DNA from 2 places in the Streptomyces cynarae genome. Region 2 is predicted to be linked to the other one. Evidence: riboswitches for the same ligand, from Rfam matches in the RefSeq annotation. Region 2 holds a riboswitch; the other holds the start of a gene.
The links. Region 2 has a riboswitch for cyclic di-AMP ahead of N8I84_RS29720 (M23 family metallopeptidase). Riboswitches for the same ligand answer to the same signal wherever they lie in the genome.

Region 1 (7,460 bases), 1.4 Mb from region 2:
GAGGAGGGCGGTGCCGATGTCGAGCGGGATGTAGGTGAGGTCCAGGGAGAGGGGGAGGCCGTTCAGTCTGCGCAGGCGTTCGATGTAGAGGACGTCGGCACCGGGTTGGACGTGGAGGCGCTCCGCCACGGGGGCGGGTGCGGGGGCGGGGCCCAGGGTGCGGACCTCGTTGGTGACGCGGCCGTGTTCGTGCAGGGTTTCCGCCAGGCCCATCAGCCGGTCCAGTCCATGGGGGTACTTGCGGGCGGCGACGATCGTGCCGACTCCCGGCAGCCGGTCCACCAGGCCCTCGGCGCGGAGGAGGTCGAGGGCCTGGCGGACGGTGTTGCGGGAGGCGCCGTAGTCGGTGCCGAGGGTGGTTTCGTGCGGGAGCGTGCCGTCCGTGAAGCGGCCGGTGAGGATCTGGTGGCGGAGGAGATCGGCAAGCTGCCTGGCCTGGTCCGCACGCAGCCGACGACGCGTGCGGTGGGCGGCGACGGTGGTCGCGGCGCCCTGACCGGCGTGGTCGCGGATGCGGTCGGTGGGTGGCATGGCTCGAACCATACCGAGGCGGTAGGGAAAGCTGTGTTGCCGAATTGTTGCGCCATGTGCCGGGGCGTCACGTATGCCGCTGACCTGCTGTTTCGTTGGCCGGTGGGGCAAGATCTGCCACTGCCGGGTGAGCGGGCCCGGCGCTGGCTACGACAGGGTGGTCGGCACCACCCGCCCCGTCACCTCCCCGAGACCCACCCGCGTCCCATCCGGACCCGGCGCCCACGCGGTCAGTGTCACCACGTCCCCGTCCTCCAGGAACGTCCGTTTCCCGTCCGGGAGTTCGAGAGGGTCCCGACCGTTCCACGTCAGTTCCAGCAGCGAGCCGCGTTCGCGCTCTGTCGGACCGCTCACCGTGCCGGAGCCGTAGAGGTCGCCCGTGCGCAGGGACGCGCCGTTCACCGTCATGTGCGCCAGTTGCTGGGCTGCCGTCCAGTACATGGTGGAGAACGGCGGCTCGGAGACCGCATGGCCGTTGATCGCGACGGAGATGCGCAGGTCGTAGCCCCCCGGCTCCTCCTGTGAGTCGTCCAGGTACGGCAGCAGCGGATGCGTGCGCCCGGGCGGGGCCACCCGGGCCTCCTCCAGCGCGTCCAGCGGGGTGATCCACGCCGAGACCGACGTGGCGAACGACTTGCCGAGGAACGGCCCGAGCGGCACGTACTCCCAGGCCTGGATGTCCCGCGCAGACCAGTCGTTGAGCAGGCAGAGCCCGAACACGTGGTCGCGGAAGGCCGTGAGCGGCACCGGTCGCCCCAGCCGCGACGGCACGCCCACCACGAAGCCCACCTCCGCCTCGATGTCCAGACGCACGGACGGCCCGAAGACCGGCGCCGGGTCTGTGGGAGCCTTGCGCTGCCCCGACGGCCGCACGACATCCGTGCCCGACACGACCACCGTGCCGGACCGGCCGTGGTAACCGATCGGCAGGTGCTTCCAGTTGGGGGTCAGGGAGTCCGCCGCGTCCGGGCGGAAGATCTGCCCGACGTTGCGGGCGTGGTTCTCGGAGGCGTAGAAGTCGACGTAGTCCGCGACCTCGAAGGGCAGGTGCAGCGTCACCTCGGAGAGCGGGTGCAGCAGCGGCTCCACGGTCTGACGGTGTGCGGGCACCGTCACCCACGCCGTCAGCGCCCGCCGCACATCCGACCAGGTGGTGCGGCCCGCGGCCAGCAGCGGGTTCAGGGAGGGACGCGCCAGCAGGGAGGCGTACGGGGAGCCGAGCGCCGTGGCCGCCGCGCCCGCGTCGAGCACGTGGTCGCCCAGGCGCACGCCGACGCGCCGCTCGTCGGAGCCGGCGGGGGAGAAGACGCCGTAGGGGAGGTTGTGCGGGCCGAAGGGGTCGCCCTCGGGGACGTCGAAGGGGGGCATGGGATGCTGCCTCGCTTTCGTGCACTTCGGATGTGCCGTGCATGGGGGTGCGTTCCAGTGCGTTCCGTATGGTCGCCGCACACGTTACGGGTGAGTCATCTGTCTTGGGCAGTGTCTAAAGAGTTTGCAATGTCCGTATTGGTCTTGTCGGAGGGGGTAATTCCGGCTTAGCGTCCTTTGGGGGACACGGACGGGGTGGGTCCGGTCCGTAGGGGGGACACGTGGGGGGACCCGTGGCCAGGAGCACCGGTGTGCCGTTCGACGCGGACCGCGACGTGCCGGGGCTCATCGTCAAGTTGGGCGACTACCCGCTGCACCACGGCGGGGTCGGGGCGATCCGCAGCCTCGGCCGGCTCGGCATACCGATGTATGCGATCACGGAGGACCGCTACACACCGGCTGCGGCCTCTCGCTATCTGCGGCGCGCCTTCGTATGGCCGACCACCGGGACCGAGAAACCGGAGCGGCTCGTGGAGGGCCTGCTGCGCATCGGGCGCCGTATCGGCCGGCCGACGATCCTCGTCCCGACCGACGAGGAGGCAGCGGTCCTGATCGCCGAGCACCAGGACGCCCTGACCGGAGCCTTCCTCTTCCCGAAGGTGGAGGCGGGGCTCCCGCGCCGCCTCGCCAGCAAACAGGGCCTGCACGAACTGTGCGTGGAACACGGCATCCCGAGTCCCCAGGCCGCCTTCCCGCAGTCGTACGACGACATCCTGCGCTTCGCCGACAAGGCCCGCTTCCCGCTCGTGGCGAAGAACCGCGAGGCGTTCGTGCGCCGCGAACGGCCCGCGGTGGGCGGCACGACGAAGATCGCCACCCGTGAGGGGCTGCTCAGGCTCGCCCGCGACTGGGGTGAGCACCCGGGCGTGATCCTCCAGGAGTACCTGCCCCGGGAGCAGGCCGAGGACTGGATCGTGCACGCCTACTTCGACCAGGACTCCACCCCGCTCGCCCTGTTCACCGGCGTCAAGGTGCGCTCCTGGCCGCCCCACGCGGGCATGACGGCGAACGCGTACGTCGTGGAGAACCCGGAACTCGCCGATCTCGCCGCACGTTTCATCAAACAGATCGGCTTCACCGGCATCGTCGACCTCGACCTGCGCTTCGACCGGCGCGACGGACGGTACAAACTGCTCGACTTCAACCCCCGCATGGGCGCCCAGTTCCGGCTCTTCGAGAACGAGTCGGGTGTGGACGTCGTCCGCGCCATGCACCTGGACCTGACCGGCCGCGCCGTACCGGAGGGGGAACAGCGCGCCGGCCATCGGTACATCGTGGAGAACATCGACCTGCCCGCCCTGCTGGCCTACCGCCGCAGCGGCTACACGACACCGCACGCACCGGCCCGTGCGAGCGGCACGGAACTGGCCTGGTTCGCGGGGGACGACCCGCTGCCGTTCGTCACGATGCTCGCGCGCTTCGTGCGGCCGGGCGCGAAGCACCTGTATCAGCTGTGGCGGACCAACCGCCGCGGCGGCACGACCCGTACGTCGTAGGCGTACGACCGGTACGCCACGGGCGTACGCGCTCCACCACGAAGTAGGCACGTCGCGTCCTGGGGAGGGACTTCGTGATTCAACCGGTAGCAGTCATCGGTGCCGGGCCGTTCGGCCTGTCCACCGCCGCCCATCTGCGCGGGCGCGGTATCCCGGTCCGCGTCTTCGGCGAGCCCATGGTCAGCTGGCGCGACAACATGCCCGCGGGCATGCTCCTGAAGTCCACCCCGGTCGCCTCGAACATCGACGCGCCCCAGCGCGGCCACACCCTGGCCGACTACTGCGACGCGGCGGGCATCCCCCGGCTGGTGACGGACGAGGACATCATCCCGGTCGAGACGTTCATCGCGTACGGGGAGTGGTTCCAGCAGAAGCTGGTGCCGGAGCTGGAGCGGGTCCGGGTGGTCTCCGTGGACCGCCGCAAGGACGGTGGCTTCGATCTCAAGCTGGACTCGGGCGAGTTGTTCACCGCTCGGGCGGTCGTGGTGGCGACCGGCCTGTCGGGCCTCGCCCACCTCCCGCCGGAGCTGGCCGCCGCGGCAGCCGACGGCCCCACGCCCACCGGTCCGGTCTCGCACAGCTCCCAGCACCATGACCTCGGCAGGTTCGCCGGCAAGGAGCTGCTGGTCGTCGGCGCCGGCCAGTCAGCGCTGGAGACGGCGGCGCTGGCGGCCGAGGCGGGCGCACGGGTGCGCGTGGTGGCGCGCGGGCAGGGCAGGGTCGCCTTCGGCGCGCCTCCGTGGGACCAGCCGAAGCTGCGCCCCGAGTCGCCCTTCGGCCGTGCCTGGTCCCTGTGGGCGCTGAGCTACTACCCCCACCCGTACCGCTTCCTGCCCGCCCGGACCCGCCACTACCTGGTGCGCCGCGTCCTCGGCCCGCTCGGCGCGTGGTGGCTGCGCGACCGCTTCCAGGAGAACGTCCAGGTGCGCGAGGTCGTCGGCATCCTCAGCGCGTCCGTGGCGGACGGCAGCCCGACCCTGACGGTCCGGACCCACACGGGCCGCACGGAGGAGATGACCGCGGACCACGTCATCGCCGCGACCGGCTACCGCGTGGACATCTCCGCGATGGACTTCCTGGGCCATGAGCTGCGCACACGCCTGGCGGTGAGCCGGGGCGCCCCGAAGCTCGGCGCGGGCCATGTGTCCTCGGTCCCGGGCCTGTACTTCACGGGCCTGCCGGCGGCGGCCTCCTACGGACCGGTGATGAGGTTCGTCTGCGGCACGGAGTTCGCGTCGGCGCGCCTGGCGAAGCATCTGGCGACGGCCCACGGCTGACCCCGGCCGACCACCGGACCACCGCGTGGCCCTTCCCCTCGGAAGGGCCACGGTTGTCGAGACGGATGCCGAGCGGTTCTCGGCAGCGGGGAGCGGAGGTCGGCCGGTTCACGGCGGGGTGGCCGTACGTCGGCTGGTTCGCGGTGAGTCGTGGGGGTGTTCCATCCGTATTCTCTGATCATGGCCGCACCCCTCGCATATTCACTCATCGCCACTGACCTGGACGGGACGCTGCTGCGCGGTGACGACACGCTCTCCGACCGGTCGAGGGACGCGCTGGCGCGGGCCGCCGCGGCCGGCGCGCAGCACCTCGTGGTGACGGGGCGTCCGGCGCCCAGGGTGCGGCCGCTGCTCGACGACCTCGGCGGCAGGGGGCTCGCGGTGTGCGGACAGGGCGCGCAGGTGTACGACGTCGGCGCGGACCGGCTGCTGTTCTCCGTCACCTTGGACCGGGAGTTGGCCGAGACCGCGCTCGGCAAGATCGAGGCCGAGGTGGGGCAGGTGTACGCGGCCGTCGACCAGGACGGCGTGGACGGGCTCACTCTCATCGAACCCGGCTACCGGATGCCGCACCCCACGCTGCCCGCGGTGCGGGTGCAACGGCGCGACGACCTGTGGTGCGCGCCCATCAGCAAGGTGCTGCTGCGCCATCACAGCCTGACCGACGACGAGTTGGCGACGGCGGCGCGCAGCGCGGTCGGTTCACTGGCGACGGTCACCATGTCCGGGCCCGGCACGGTCGAACTCCAGCCGTGCGGCATCACCAAGGCGACGGGGCTCGCGCTCGCCGCCGAGTTTCTGGGCCTGGGGCCGTCCCAGACCATCGCGTTCGGCGACATGCCGAACGACATCCCGATGTTCGACTGGGCCGCGCACGGCGTCGCCATGGCGAACGCGCACCCCGAACTCAAGGCGGTCGCCGACGAGATCACGAAATCGAACGAGGACGACGGCATCGCCGTCGTCCTCGAACGACTCTTCAGGGGCCGCTAGACCTCGGCCTCGGCCTCCGCCTCAGCCCGGTACGCGCGGCGCACAGCGTCAGTAGGCGCTGTGGACGTTGTCGATGGAGCCGTACCGGTGGGCGGCGTAGTTGCACGCGGCCGTGATGTTCGCCACCGGGTCGTAGATGTTCCAGGACGTGCCCGGCACGTGGTACGCGCGGAAGGTCGGGTCGATGACCTGGAGGAGGCCCTTGGACGGGATGCCCATCCGGGCGTTGGAGTCCCAGAGGTTGATGGCGGACGGGTTGCCCGACGACTCACGCATCACGTTGCGGTAGATGCCGTAGTAGGAGCCGGGGATCCTGTGCTGCCGCATGACGACCAGCGACTGACGGATCCAGCTGTCGAGGTTTCCGGCGCGCGTCGTCACGGTCTTGGCGGCGGCGGTCGTGGTCGTCGCGGAGGTGGGGGTCGCGGCGGAAGCGCTGGTCGCTCCCAGGACCGGAAGGGCCAGAACGGCGGCACCCGTCCCCGCGACAGCGAGGGCACGGGTGAGGCGCGCGGCCTTGGAGCGGCGGTCCCGACGGCGTGCGGGCAGGGCGAAAGCGGGCATGTCGTAGTCCTCTCCGGCGCCTGCGAGGTGAGCTGTCGGGTTCGGGCTGGGAGGTGCCCGGCCGTGTCCTCGGTGTCGAGGAATCGGCTTCACCCCAAGCCGTTCCGGCGCTGTGTCCGGTCCGGCGACTTACCTGGGTCCCCCGCTCCTGCCGTGGTGGTCAATGGATCGCGGGCGGCGGCAGGATTCGGCGTTCCGCTCGGATCGATTGGGAAGGTATGCGAGAGCACATGTCGGGAACAAGCCTCGAAGTCACACTCAGAGGTAAATGACCATGAAATGCGGGAATAAGGGATGTGATCCATATTGTTGAACACAGTTCAACTTGGCATAAGCAAATGGGAAGTTGGGATTCCGCATGCTCCGCACCACCTGTCGGTGGCGTGAGCTAATTCACTCGCGCCCTCCTCGATCGGCATGCCTAATTCGAGGCCCTGGGGCGGCAATTCGGACAAAAGGTTCGGCAGATGCCTTCAGGTGACGGTTTTCATGAGGGCGAAATATGGCAATTCGGACATTGCTCGGGTCTACGGGGATCGCACCCCCGGATCGGAAGGCGTGACCGGCGTCACGCGTCATGCCATCTCGTCCCGCCCCATGGATCTGTACGCGCGCGTGCCTGGAGGTTCCGCGCGTCCCCGTTGAGGCCGGGGGTGCGCCCGGCCGGGTGATGGTGCCGAGCGGGGCGGCCGGGGGCCGCGTGGCCCCGCGGGAGGCCTTGGGGGTGCCGGGCTGCTCCGGAGGCGGGATGCGAGGGGTGTTTCCGGGGGCCGGTGCGCGTCGCCGGCCACCGGGAGGGGCGGCTTTCCGCTATGTCGCTCCAAACCCGCTCGTATCACCTGATCAAGAACATGCCTCTCGTGATCCGATACGGCCCGGCCTGGAAGAGCGGGCACTCGTGGTGATCGAAACCCGACCGGATACGCTGACTTGAGTGATGGCGGCGACAGATCGACAAACTCGGTGAGCCGAGTCGTCCAGGCGACGTCATCGATCAAGTGACCGACCTCGATACCGACCGTGTGATCGTCAGCAGACGTCAGCAGACAGGAGACCTCACGTGACCGTCGTCGGGCCGTTCGGGCTGAGCGTGCGGGACCAGGCTCTGGAAGCCGATGTCCAGGCCGGATTGGCCGCTGTCGAGGAAGGGCTGCTCGACGCCACGAAGAGCGAGGTGCCCTTCATCACCGAGGCCGCGCAGCATCTCGTGCGCGCGGGCGGGAAGCGGTTC
Region 2 (7,460 bases):
GTCGACCGGCTCGGAGATGTCGCGGACCGAGCGGTGGGCGGGGACGCCGTCGAGGTCCTCCCGGTCCGCGGCGAACGCCCGGTTCACCGCGTACAGGCGGCCGGTGTACCCGCCGTCCCTGAGATGGTCGAGAACGCTGCGGCCCACTCCCCCGGGCGTGCGGCCGGCGCCGATCACGGCGACCGCGCCGGGTGCGAGCAGCCGCTGCACGGACCGTGCCTCGGCCCGCTGCTCCCGGGCTCGCTGGACGGCCAGCGACCGGTCGGTGGGCTCCAGGTCGAACTCGAGGCGTACGACACCGTCCTCGAAGCTGCGCTTCTGCTGGTACCCGGCGTCCGTGAACACCTTGATCATCCTGGTGTTGGCGGGCAGCACCTCGGCGGCGAACCGGCGGATGCCGCGCTCCCTGGCCACCGCCGCGATGTGTTCGAGCAGGGCGGAGGCGACGCCGCGTCCCTGGTGCGCGTCCTGCACGAGGAAGGCCACCTCGGCCTCGTCGGCAGGCGAGGAGGCGGGCAGGCCGTCGGTACCGATGCGGTCATAGCGTACGGTTGCGATGAACTCGCCGCCGACCGTGGCCGCGAGTCCCACCCTGTCCACAAAGTCGTGGTGCGTGAAGCGGTGGACGTCCTTGGCGGACAGGCGCGGGTACGGCGCGAAGAAGCGGTAGTACTTCGACTCGTCCGAGACCTGCTCATAGAAGCTGACGAGGCGCTCGGCGTCATCGACGGTGATGGGCCTGATGCGCGCGGTGCCGCCGTCGCGCAGCACCACGTCGGCCTCCCAGTGGGCGGGGTACTCGTGCCGGTCCGACGTGGTCTGCATGGGCCCCAGAGTAAGGCTCGCGTCCCTAAGCGGCGCGAGGCAGGCTGAGGGGGCCGGCCCCGGCCCGCCGGGGACGGGACGATGCCCTTCCGGGCACGCTTCACCTATGGAACACTGGTCTAGACAACCCTGATACACCTGAAGGGCAGCAACACATGGCTGAGCGCCGCGTCAACGTCGGCTGGGCCGAGGGTCTCCACGCCCGCCCCGCCTCCATCTTCGTCCGGGCAGCCACGGCCTCCGGCATCCCGGTGACGATCGCCAAGGCGGGCGGTACCCCCGTCAACGCCGCGTCCATGCTGGCGGTTCTGGGCCTCGGCGCCCAGGGCGGCGAGGAGATCGTCCTGGCCTCCGACGCGGAGGGTGCGGACGCCGCGCTCGACCGCCTGGCCAAGCTGGTCGCCGAGGGCCTCGAGGAACTCCCCGAGACCGTCTGACCCTTCGGGCAAGCAGCACCCCGCTTCAGCCGCGTCGCCTCCATGGCGGCGCGGCTGTCGTCGTGCCGGGCAGCTCCCGTCCGGAGGGCGACAGCCGGCGGTGACCACAGTCACGGCGCAGGGAACGGCGAGGAACGGCGAGGAACGGCGCACGCAAGAAAAAACGGCCCACGGTGTATTCGTCAGCGCGAATAAAAGCGCACACGACATACCGGAACAGCGCACGTCAAATTTATGGACGCACGCGAAAAACAGGCAGCCGAAAACAGGGCCTCAGCCGAATATCCCTCTTTGTATACGGCGCCTGTGTTAATGCCGGAGTGCCGACATGTTTACGGGGTGTTGCGAGGTCCTCACACGGTCCGCGCGGTCCGTCCCGCCGGGAAAGCGGAGCCGGTGGGCGGCCGTGGAGCGTTCCGTGTGCAGCGCCGTGATCGCCCGCGCCCGCTCGCCGTCCCCGCGCGCGACGGCGTCCACGATGCCGCCGTGCTCGGCCCAGGACTCCACTGGGTCGACCGGTGCGTCGACCGCGTACATCCATGTGATCTTGTGCCGCAGCTGGGCGAGCGTCGAGGTCAGCGCGGGGCTCCCACAGGCCTGCGCCAGCGTCTCGTGGAACCAGCCGCCCAGGGAGCGCAGATCCTCGCTGTGGCCCCTCCTGGCCCGCTCCTGGCCCAGTCTGACCAGGCCGCGCAGCACCTTGAGGTGGGCCTCGGTACGCCGCTGCGCGGCTCGCGCGGCCCCGAGCGGCTCCAGCAGCATCCGCATCTCCAGCAGGTCGGCGGCCTCCTGCTCGGTGGGTTCCGCCACACACGCGCCCGCGTGCCGGCGGGTGACCACGAAGCCCTCGGCCTCCAGGGTGCGCAGCGCCTCGCGCACGGGGACGCGGGAGACGCCGTAGCGGCGCGCGAGGAGTTCCTCGGTGAGCCGGCCGCCGCGCTCGTAGACACCCGCGACGATGTCATCACGGATCGCCGTGCAGACCGCGTGCGCCGGAATACGCATGACCGACCTCCGCCTTAATCCCCGCGAAACGTACGCGATTGACGCGTGTTCAACCGACTCTATTGCAGTGGGCGGGAAATTCCGACGGCGGGTCGGAATCCAGGGATTTTTTTTGGACACACAGCCGTTCGAAAGCCGACGACGGCCCCGGCTGATCAGCCGGGGCCGTCGGGTGCGGGCGCGCCCGTCGCGGGCGCGGGCCGTCAGACGTTCACGCCGTGCGAGCGCAGGTAGGCCACGGGGTCGATGTCCGAGCCGTACTCGGGAGTGGTACGGGCCTCGAAGTGCAGGTGCGGCCCGGTGGTGTTGCCGGTGGACCCGGCGAGGGCTATCTGCTGGCCGGGGACGACCCTCTGGCCCACGGAGACCCCGATGGACGACAGGTGGCCGTACTGGGTGTAGGTGCCGTCGTTCATCCTGATGACGATCTGGTTGCCGTACGCGCCGCCCCAGCCGGTCTGGACGACGGTGCCGGCGCCGACGGCGTGCACGGGCGTGCCCGTGGCGGCGTGGAAGTCGATGCCGGTGTGGGAGCCGGAGGACCACAGGGAGCCGCCGGTCTTGTAACCGGTGGACACGTAGGAGTTGGAGATCGGCGGCACGAACGCGTTGAGACGCCGGCGCTCGGCCTCGCGTGCGGCCCGCTCCTTGGCCTCGCGCTCCTGGCGCGCCTTCTCGGCGGCCTTCCTGCGCGCGGCCTCCTCGGCCTGCTTCTGTTCGGCGGCCTGCTTCTGGGCGGCGGCCTGTGCGTCGATCTTCTCGGCGACCGAGTCGCCGAGGGTGACGGTCTGGAGCAGCCCGGTCTGCTCGACGGGGGCGCCGGCGGCGAGGGCCGGGGCGGCCAGGGTGCCGATGACACCGCTGGTGGTGAGCGCTGCCACGCCGACGGCGTTCGCAGTCGTACGCTTCACACGGCTCGGGCGACGGTGCTTCCCGGTGGCGCAGGTGAACGCCATGAAGTGGCTGGTCCTTTCCTTCCCTCTCGCCTACCGGGTTAGCTGACGGGTTCGGAGCAGGAAGGTCTCCTACGGGCTCGCGCCCGATTCACCCCAGGGACTGCGGTTTTGGGTCCCCGGCTCCCCTGGCTCGCGCCGTACGGGGACTCGGCGATGACTGTCCGGTGCCGCGGGTGCGGCGCACTGCCTGACGGACAGCCCGAATGACGCTAAGGGGACCGTCTTTCAATCAGCAAACGGAGGACGGGGTTTGTAGCGCATCCCACAGGGCAGAGAGGCAACCTCTGTGGCAATACGGACAAACCCGCCAATGGGCGGGGCCCTGGTGACACGGAAAGTCACCAGGGCCCCGGGACGGGCGCGGCGCACGCGCGCGTACGGTTCGCTCTACTCGGCGGCGACGACGCTCACTTCGCCGATACCGAGCGCCTCGACGGGTTCCTTGATCTGCGCGGCGTCGCCCACCAGCACGGTGACCAGACGGTCCACCGGGAAGGCGTTCACCACGGCCGCGGTGGCCTCCACCGTGCCCGTAGCGGCCAGCTGCTGATACAGCGTCGACTGGTAGTCGTCCGGCAGGTGCTGCTCGACCTGGTCGGCGAGCGTGCTCGCGACGGCCGCCGCCGTCTCGAACTTCAGCGGTGCCACCCCCACCAGGTTCTGTACGGCGACGTCGCGCTCGGCGTCCGTCAGGCCCTCGGCGGCGAGGGTGCGCAGCACCTTCCACAGGTCGTCGAGCGCCGGGCCGGTGTTCGGCGTGTCGACGGAGCCGCTGATGGCGAGCATCGCGGCGCCCGTGCCGTCGGGCGCGGAGCGCAGCACCTGCCCGAAGGCCCGCACCCCGTAGGTGTAGCCCTTCTCCTCGCGCAGGACGCGGTCCAGGCGGGAGGTGAGGGTGCCCCCGAGGCAGTACGTGCCGAGCACCTGCGCGGGCCACACGCGGTCGTGACGGTCGGGCCCGACACGGCCGATGAGCAGCTGGGTCTGGACGGCGCCGGGCCGGTCCACGATGATCACGCGGCCGGTGTCGTCGGCGGTCACCGGGGGCACCGGACGCGGCTTGGACGGCTCCCCCGTCCAGGCGCCGAGGGTGTCACCGAGGAGCTCGTCCAGATCGATCCCGGTGAGGTCGCCGACCACGACCGCGGTGGACGTCGCGGGGCGCACAAACCGCTCGTAGAAGGCGCGGACGGCCGCGGCGTCGATGTTCGCGACCGTCTCCTCGGTGCCCTGGCGCGGGCGCGACATGCGCGAGGACACCGGGAACAACTCCTTGGAGAGTTCCTTGGCGGCGCGGCGGGCCGGGTTGGCCATCTCGTGCGGGATCTCGTCGAGGCGGTTGCGCACCAGGCGCTCCACCTCGCTGTCCGCGAACGCCGGCGACCTCAGGGCGTCGGCGAGCAGTCCGAGCGCCTTGGGGAGGCGGGAGACCGGCACCTCCAGGGAGAGGCGGACGCCGGGGTGGTCGGCGTGCGAGTCGAGGGTGGCGCCGCAGCGCTCGAGCTCGGCGGCGAACTCCTCGGCGGAGTGCTTGTCGGTGCCCTCGGAGAAGGCGCGCGCCATGATCGTGGCGACGCCGTCGAGGCCGGCCGGCTCGGCGTCCAGGGGCGCGTCGAGGAGCACCTCGACGGCGACGACCTGCTGACCGGGCCGGTGGCAGCGCAGCACGGTCAGGCCGTTGTCCAGCGTGCCGCGCTCGGGCGCCGGGAACGCCCAGGGCCGGGCCTCGCCGGGCTGGGGCTGCGGGTGGAACTCCATGGTCGCGAGCTCGGTCACTTCGCCGACTCCTCGGTCTCGTCGGTGGTCTCGGCTGCTTCCGGGGCCCCGGCCTCTTCCGCGACCGGTTCGTACACGAGCACCGCGCGGTTGTCGGGGCGCAGGCGGGCCTTGGCGATCTCCTGCACCTCCTCGGCGGTGACCTCGAGCACGCGCTTCACGGCGGTCAGGGCGAGCTGGGGGTCACCGAACAGCACGGCGTACCGACACAGTTCGTCCGCGCGGCCCGCGACCGTGCCGAGCCGGTCCAGCCACTCGCGCTCCAACTGCGCCTGGGCGCGCTCCATTTCCTCGGCCGTCGGGCCCCGCTCGGCGAACCGGGCGAGTTCCTCGTCGATGGCGGCCTCGATGACGGGCACCTCGACGTCGCCGGAGGTCTTCACGTCCAGCCACCCCAGCGAGGGCGCCCCGGCGAGCCGCAGCAGGCCGAAGCCGGCGGCGACGGCGGTGCGGTCACGCCGCACGAGCCGGTTGTACAGGCGGGAGGACTCGCCGCCGCCGAGGATCGTGAGCGCCACGTCGGCCGCGTCGCACGCGCGTGTGCCGTCGTGCGGCAGCCGGTAGGCGGCCATCAGGGCGCGCGCCGGAACCTCCTCCTCGACGACCTCGCGCAGTTGCTCGCCGATGACCTCGGGCAGCGAGCCGTCGCGCGGCTGCGGCTTGCCGTCGTGGGACGGGATGGACCCGAAGTACTTCTCGATCCAGGCGAGGGTCTGCTGGGGGTCGATGTCGCCGACGACGGACAGCACCGCGTTGTTCGGTGCGTAGTAGGTGCGGAAGAACGCGCGTGCGTCCTCCAGGGTCGCCGCGTCCAGATCGGCCATCGACCCGATCGGCGTGTGGTGGTAGGGGTGGCCCTCCGGGTAGGCGAGCGCGGTCAGCCTCTCGAAGGCGGTGCCGTAGGGGACGTTGTCGTAGCGCTGGCGGCGCTCGTTCTTCACGACGTCCCGCTGGTTCTCCATGGACTCGTCGTCGAGCGCGGCGAGCAGGGAGCCCATGCGGTCGGCCTCCAGCCAGAGGGCGAGCTCCAGCTGGTGGGCGGGCATGGTCTCGAAGTAGTTGGTGCGCTCGAAGCTGGTGGTGCCGTTGAGCGAGCCGCCCGCTCCCTGCACCAGCTCGAAGTGGCCGTTGCCCTTGACCTGGGCGGAGCCCTGGAACATCAGGTGTTCGAAGAGGTGGGCGAGACCCGTGCGCCCCTGAACCTCGTGGCGGGAGCCGACGTCGTACCAGAGGCACACCGCCGCGACCGGGGTCAGATGGTCCTCGGAGAGCACCACGCGCAGGCCGTTGGCCAAGCGGTGCTCGGTCGCTGTCAGGCCCCCGGAGCCTGCCTCGGCTGTGGCCGTGTGACCCATGGGCATGTACGTCCCTTCGATCGCGGAAGCTGTCGCGGAAACCGCGGTTTCCTGCCGGTCCTGTCACTGTATGCAAGCGTGCCGACCGGTGGCGAAGTTCCCGGGCGGCGTACGCCGAGAGCGAGACCATGATTACGGGGGGTGGGGGAGGCTCGTCGTTGACGCGTCGGGGGGCCGGGACGCTCGAGATCGCCTACGGGCCGGTTTCAAGACCCCACGGACGGGCCCCGGTCCCCGTTGTCGGTGCGGCGGTCCACAATGGTCGGCGTCAGATTCGTTTCCATGCCCAGCACAGACGGTGAAGGAGCCGGCAGCGATGGCCCGCCGCAGCACGAAGACCCCGCCACCCGACGACTCGTACGAGGAGAAGATCCTCGACATCGACGTCGTGGACGAGATGCAGGGCTCCTTCCTCGAGTACGCGTACTCGGTCATCTACTCAAGGGCCCTGCCGGACGCCCGCGACGGCCTCAAGCCGGTGCACCGGCGGATCGTCTACCAGATGAACGAGATGGGCCTGCGCCCCGACCGCGGCTATGTGAAGTGCGCCCGCGTCGTCGGCGAGGTCATGGGTAAGTTGCATCCGCACGGCGACGCGTCGATCTACGACGCCCTGGTGCGCATGGCCCAGCCCTTCTCGATGCGCGTGCCGCTGGTCGACGGCCACGGCAACTTCGGCTCGCTGGGCAACGACGACCCGCCGGCCGCCATGCGGTACACCGAGTGCCGGATGGCCGAGGCGTCGGGTCTGATGACCGAGTCGATCGACGAGGACACGGTCGACTTCGCGCCCAACTACGACGGCCAGGAGCAGGAGCCGGTGGCCCTGCCCGCCGCCTTCCCGAACCTGCTGGTGAACGGCGCGTCGGGCATCGCGGTCGGCATGGCGACGAACATGCCGCCGCACAACCTGCGCGAGGTGATCGCGGCCGCCCGCCATCTGATCCGGTATCCGAACGCGGACCTGGACGCTCTGATGAAGCACGTCCCGGGCCCGGACCTGCCCACCGGCGGCCGGATCGTGGGGCTGCCCGGGATCCGCGACGCGTACGAGACGGGCCGCGGCACCTTCAGGATGCGGGCCACGGTCTCCGTGGAGGACGTGA

Region 1: linked by a shared signal. The riboswitch ahead of N8I84_RS23505 (transglycosylase SLT domain-containing protein) and the one ahead of N8I84_RS29720 (M23 family metallopeptidase) in region 2 are both predicted to bind cyclic di-AMP.

The regions. Positions count from the first base shown of each region.
Region 1 covers NZ_CP106793.1:5,119,442-5,126,901, forward strand. Annotated here, with positions in the region: gene N8I84_RS23480 (GntR family transcriptional regulator) at 1-531, opposite strand, end outside; gene fahA (fumarylacetoacetase) at 679-1,899, opposite strand; gene N8I84_RS23490 (carboxylate--amine ligase) at 2,151-3,395, shown strand; gene N8I84_RS23495 (FAD-dependent oxidoreductase) at 3,470-4,672, shown strand; gene N8I84_RS23500 (HAD family hydrolase) at 4,853-5,665, shown strand; gene N8I84_RS23505 (transglycosylase SLT domain-containing protein) at 5,714-6,229, opposite strand; cyclic di-AMP (ydaO/yuaA leader) riboswitch at 6,234-6,432, opposite strand; gene N8I84_RS23510 (polyprenyl synthetase family protein) at 7,290-7,460, shown strand, end outside.
Region 2 covers NZ_CP106793.1:6,539,478-6,546,937, reverse strand. Annotated here, with positions in the region: gene N8I84_RS29735 (bifunctional acetate--CoA ligase family protein/GNAT family N-acetyltransferase) at 1-825, opposite strand, end outside; gene N8I84_RS29730 (HPr family phosphocarrier protein) at 981-1,262, shown strand; gene N8I84_RS29725 (GntR family transcriptional regulator) at 1,572-2,267, opposite strand; gene N8I84_RS29720 (M23 family metallopeptidase) at 2,471-3,223, opposite strand; cyclic di-AMP (ydaO/yuaA leader) riboswitch at 3,236-3,386, opposite strand; gene N8I84_RS29715 (M16 family metallopeptidase) at 3,611-4,999, opposite strand; gene N8I84_RS29710 (M16 family metallopeptidase) at 4,996-6,360, opposite strand; gene N8I84_RS29705 (DNA gyrase/topoisomerase IV subunit A) at 6,671-7,460, shown strand, end outside.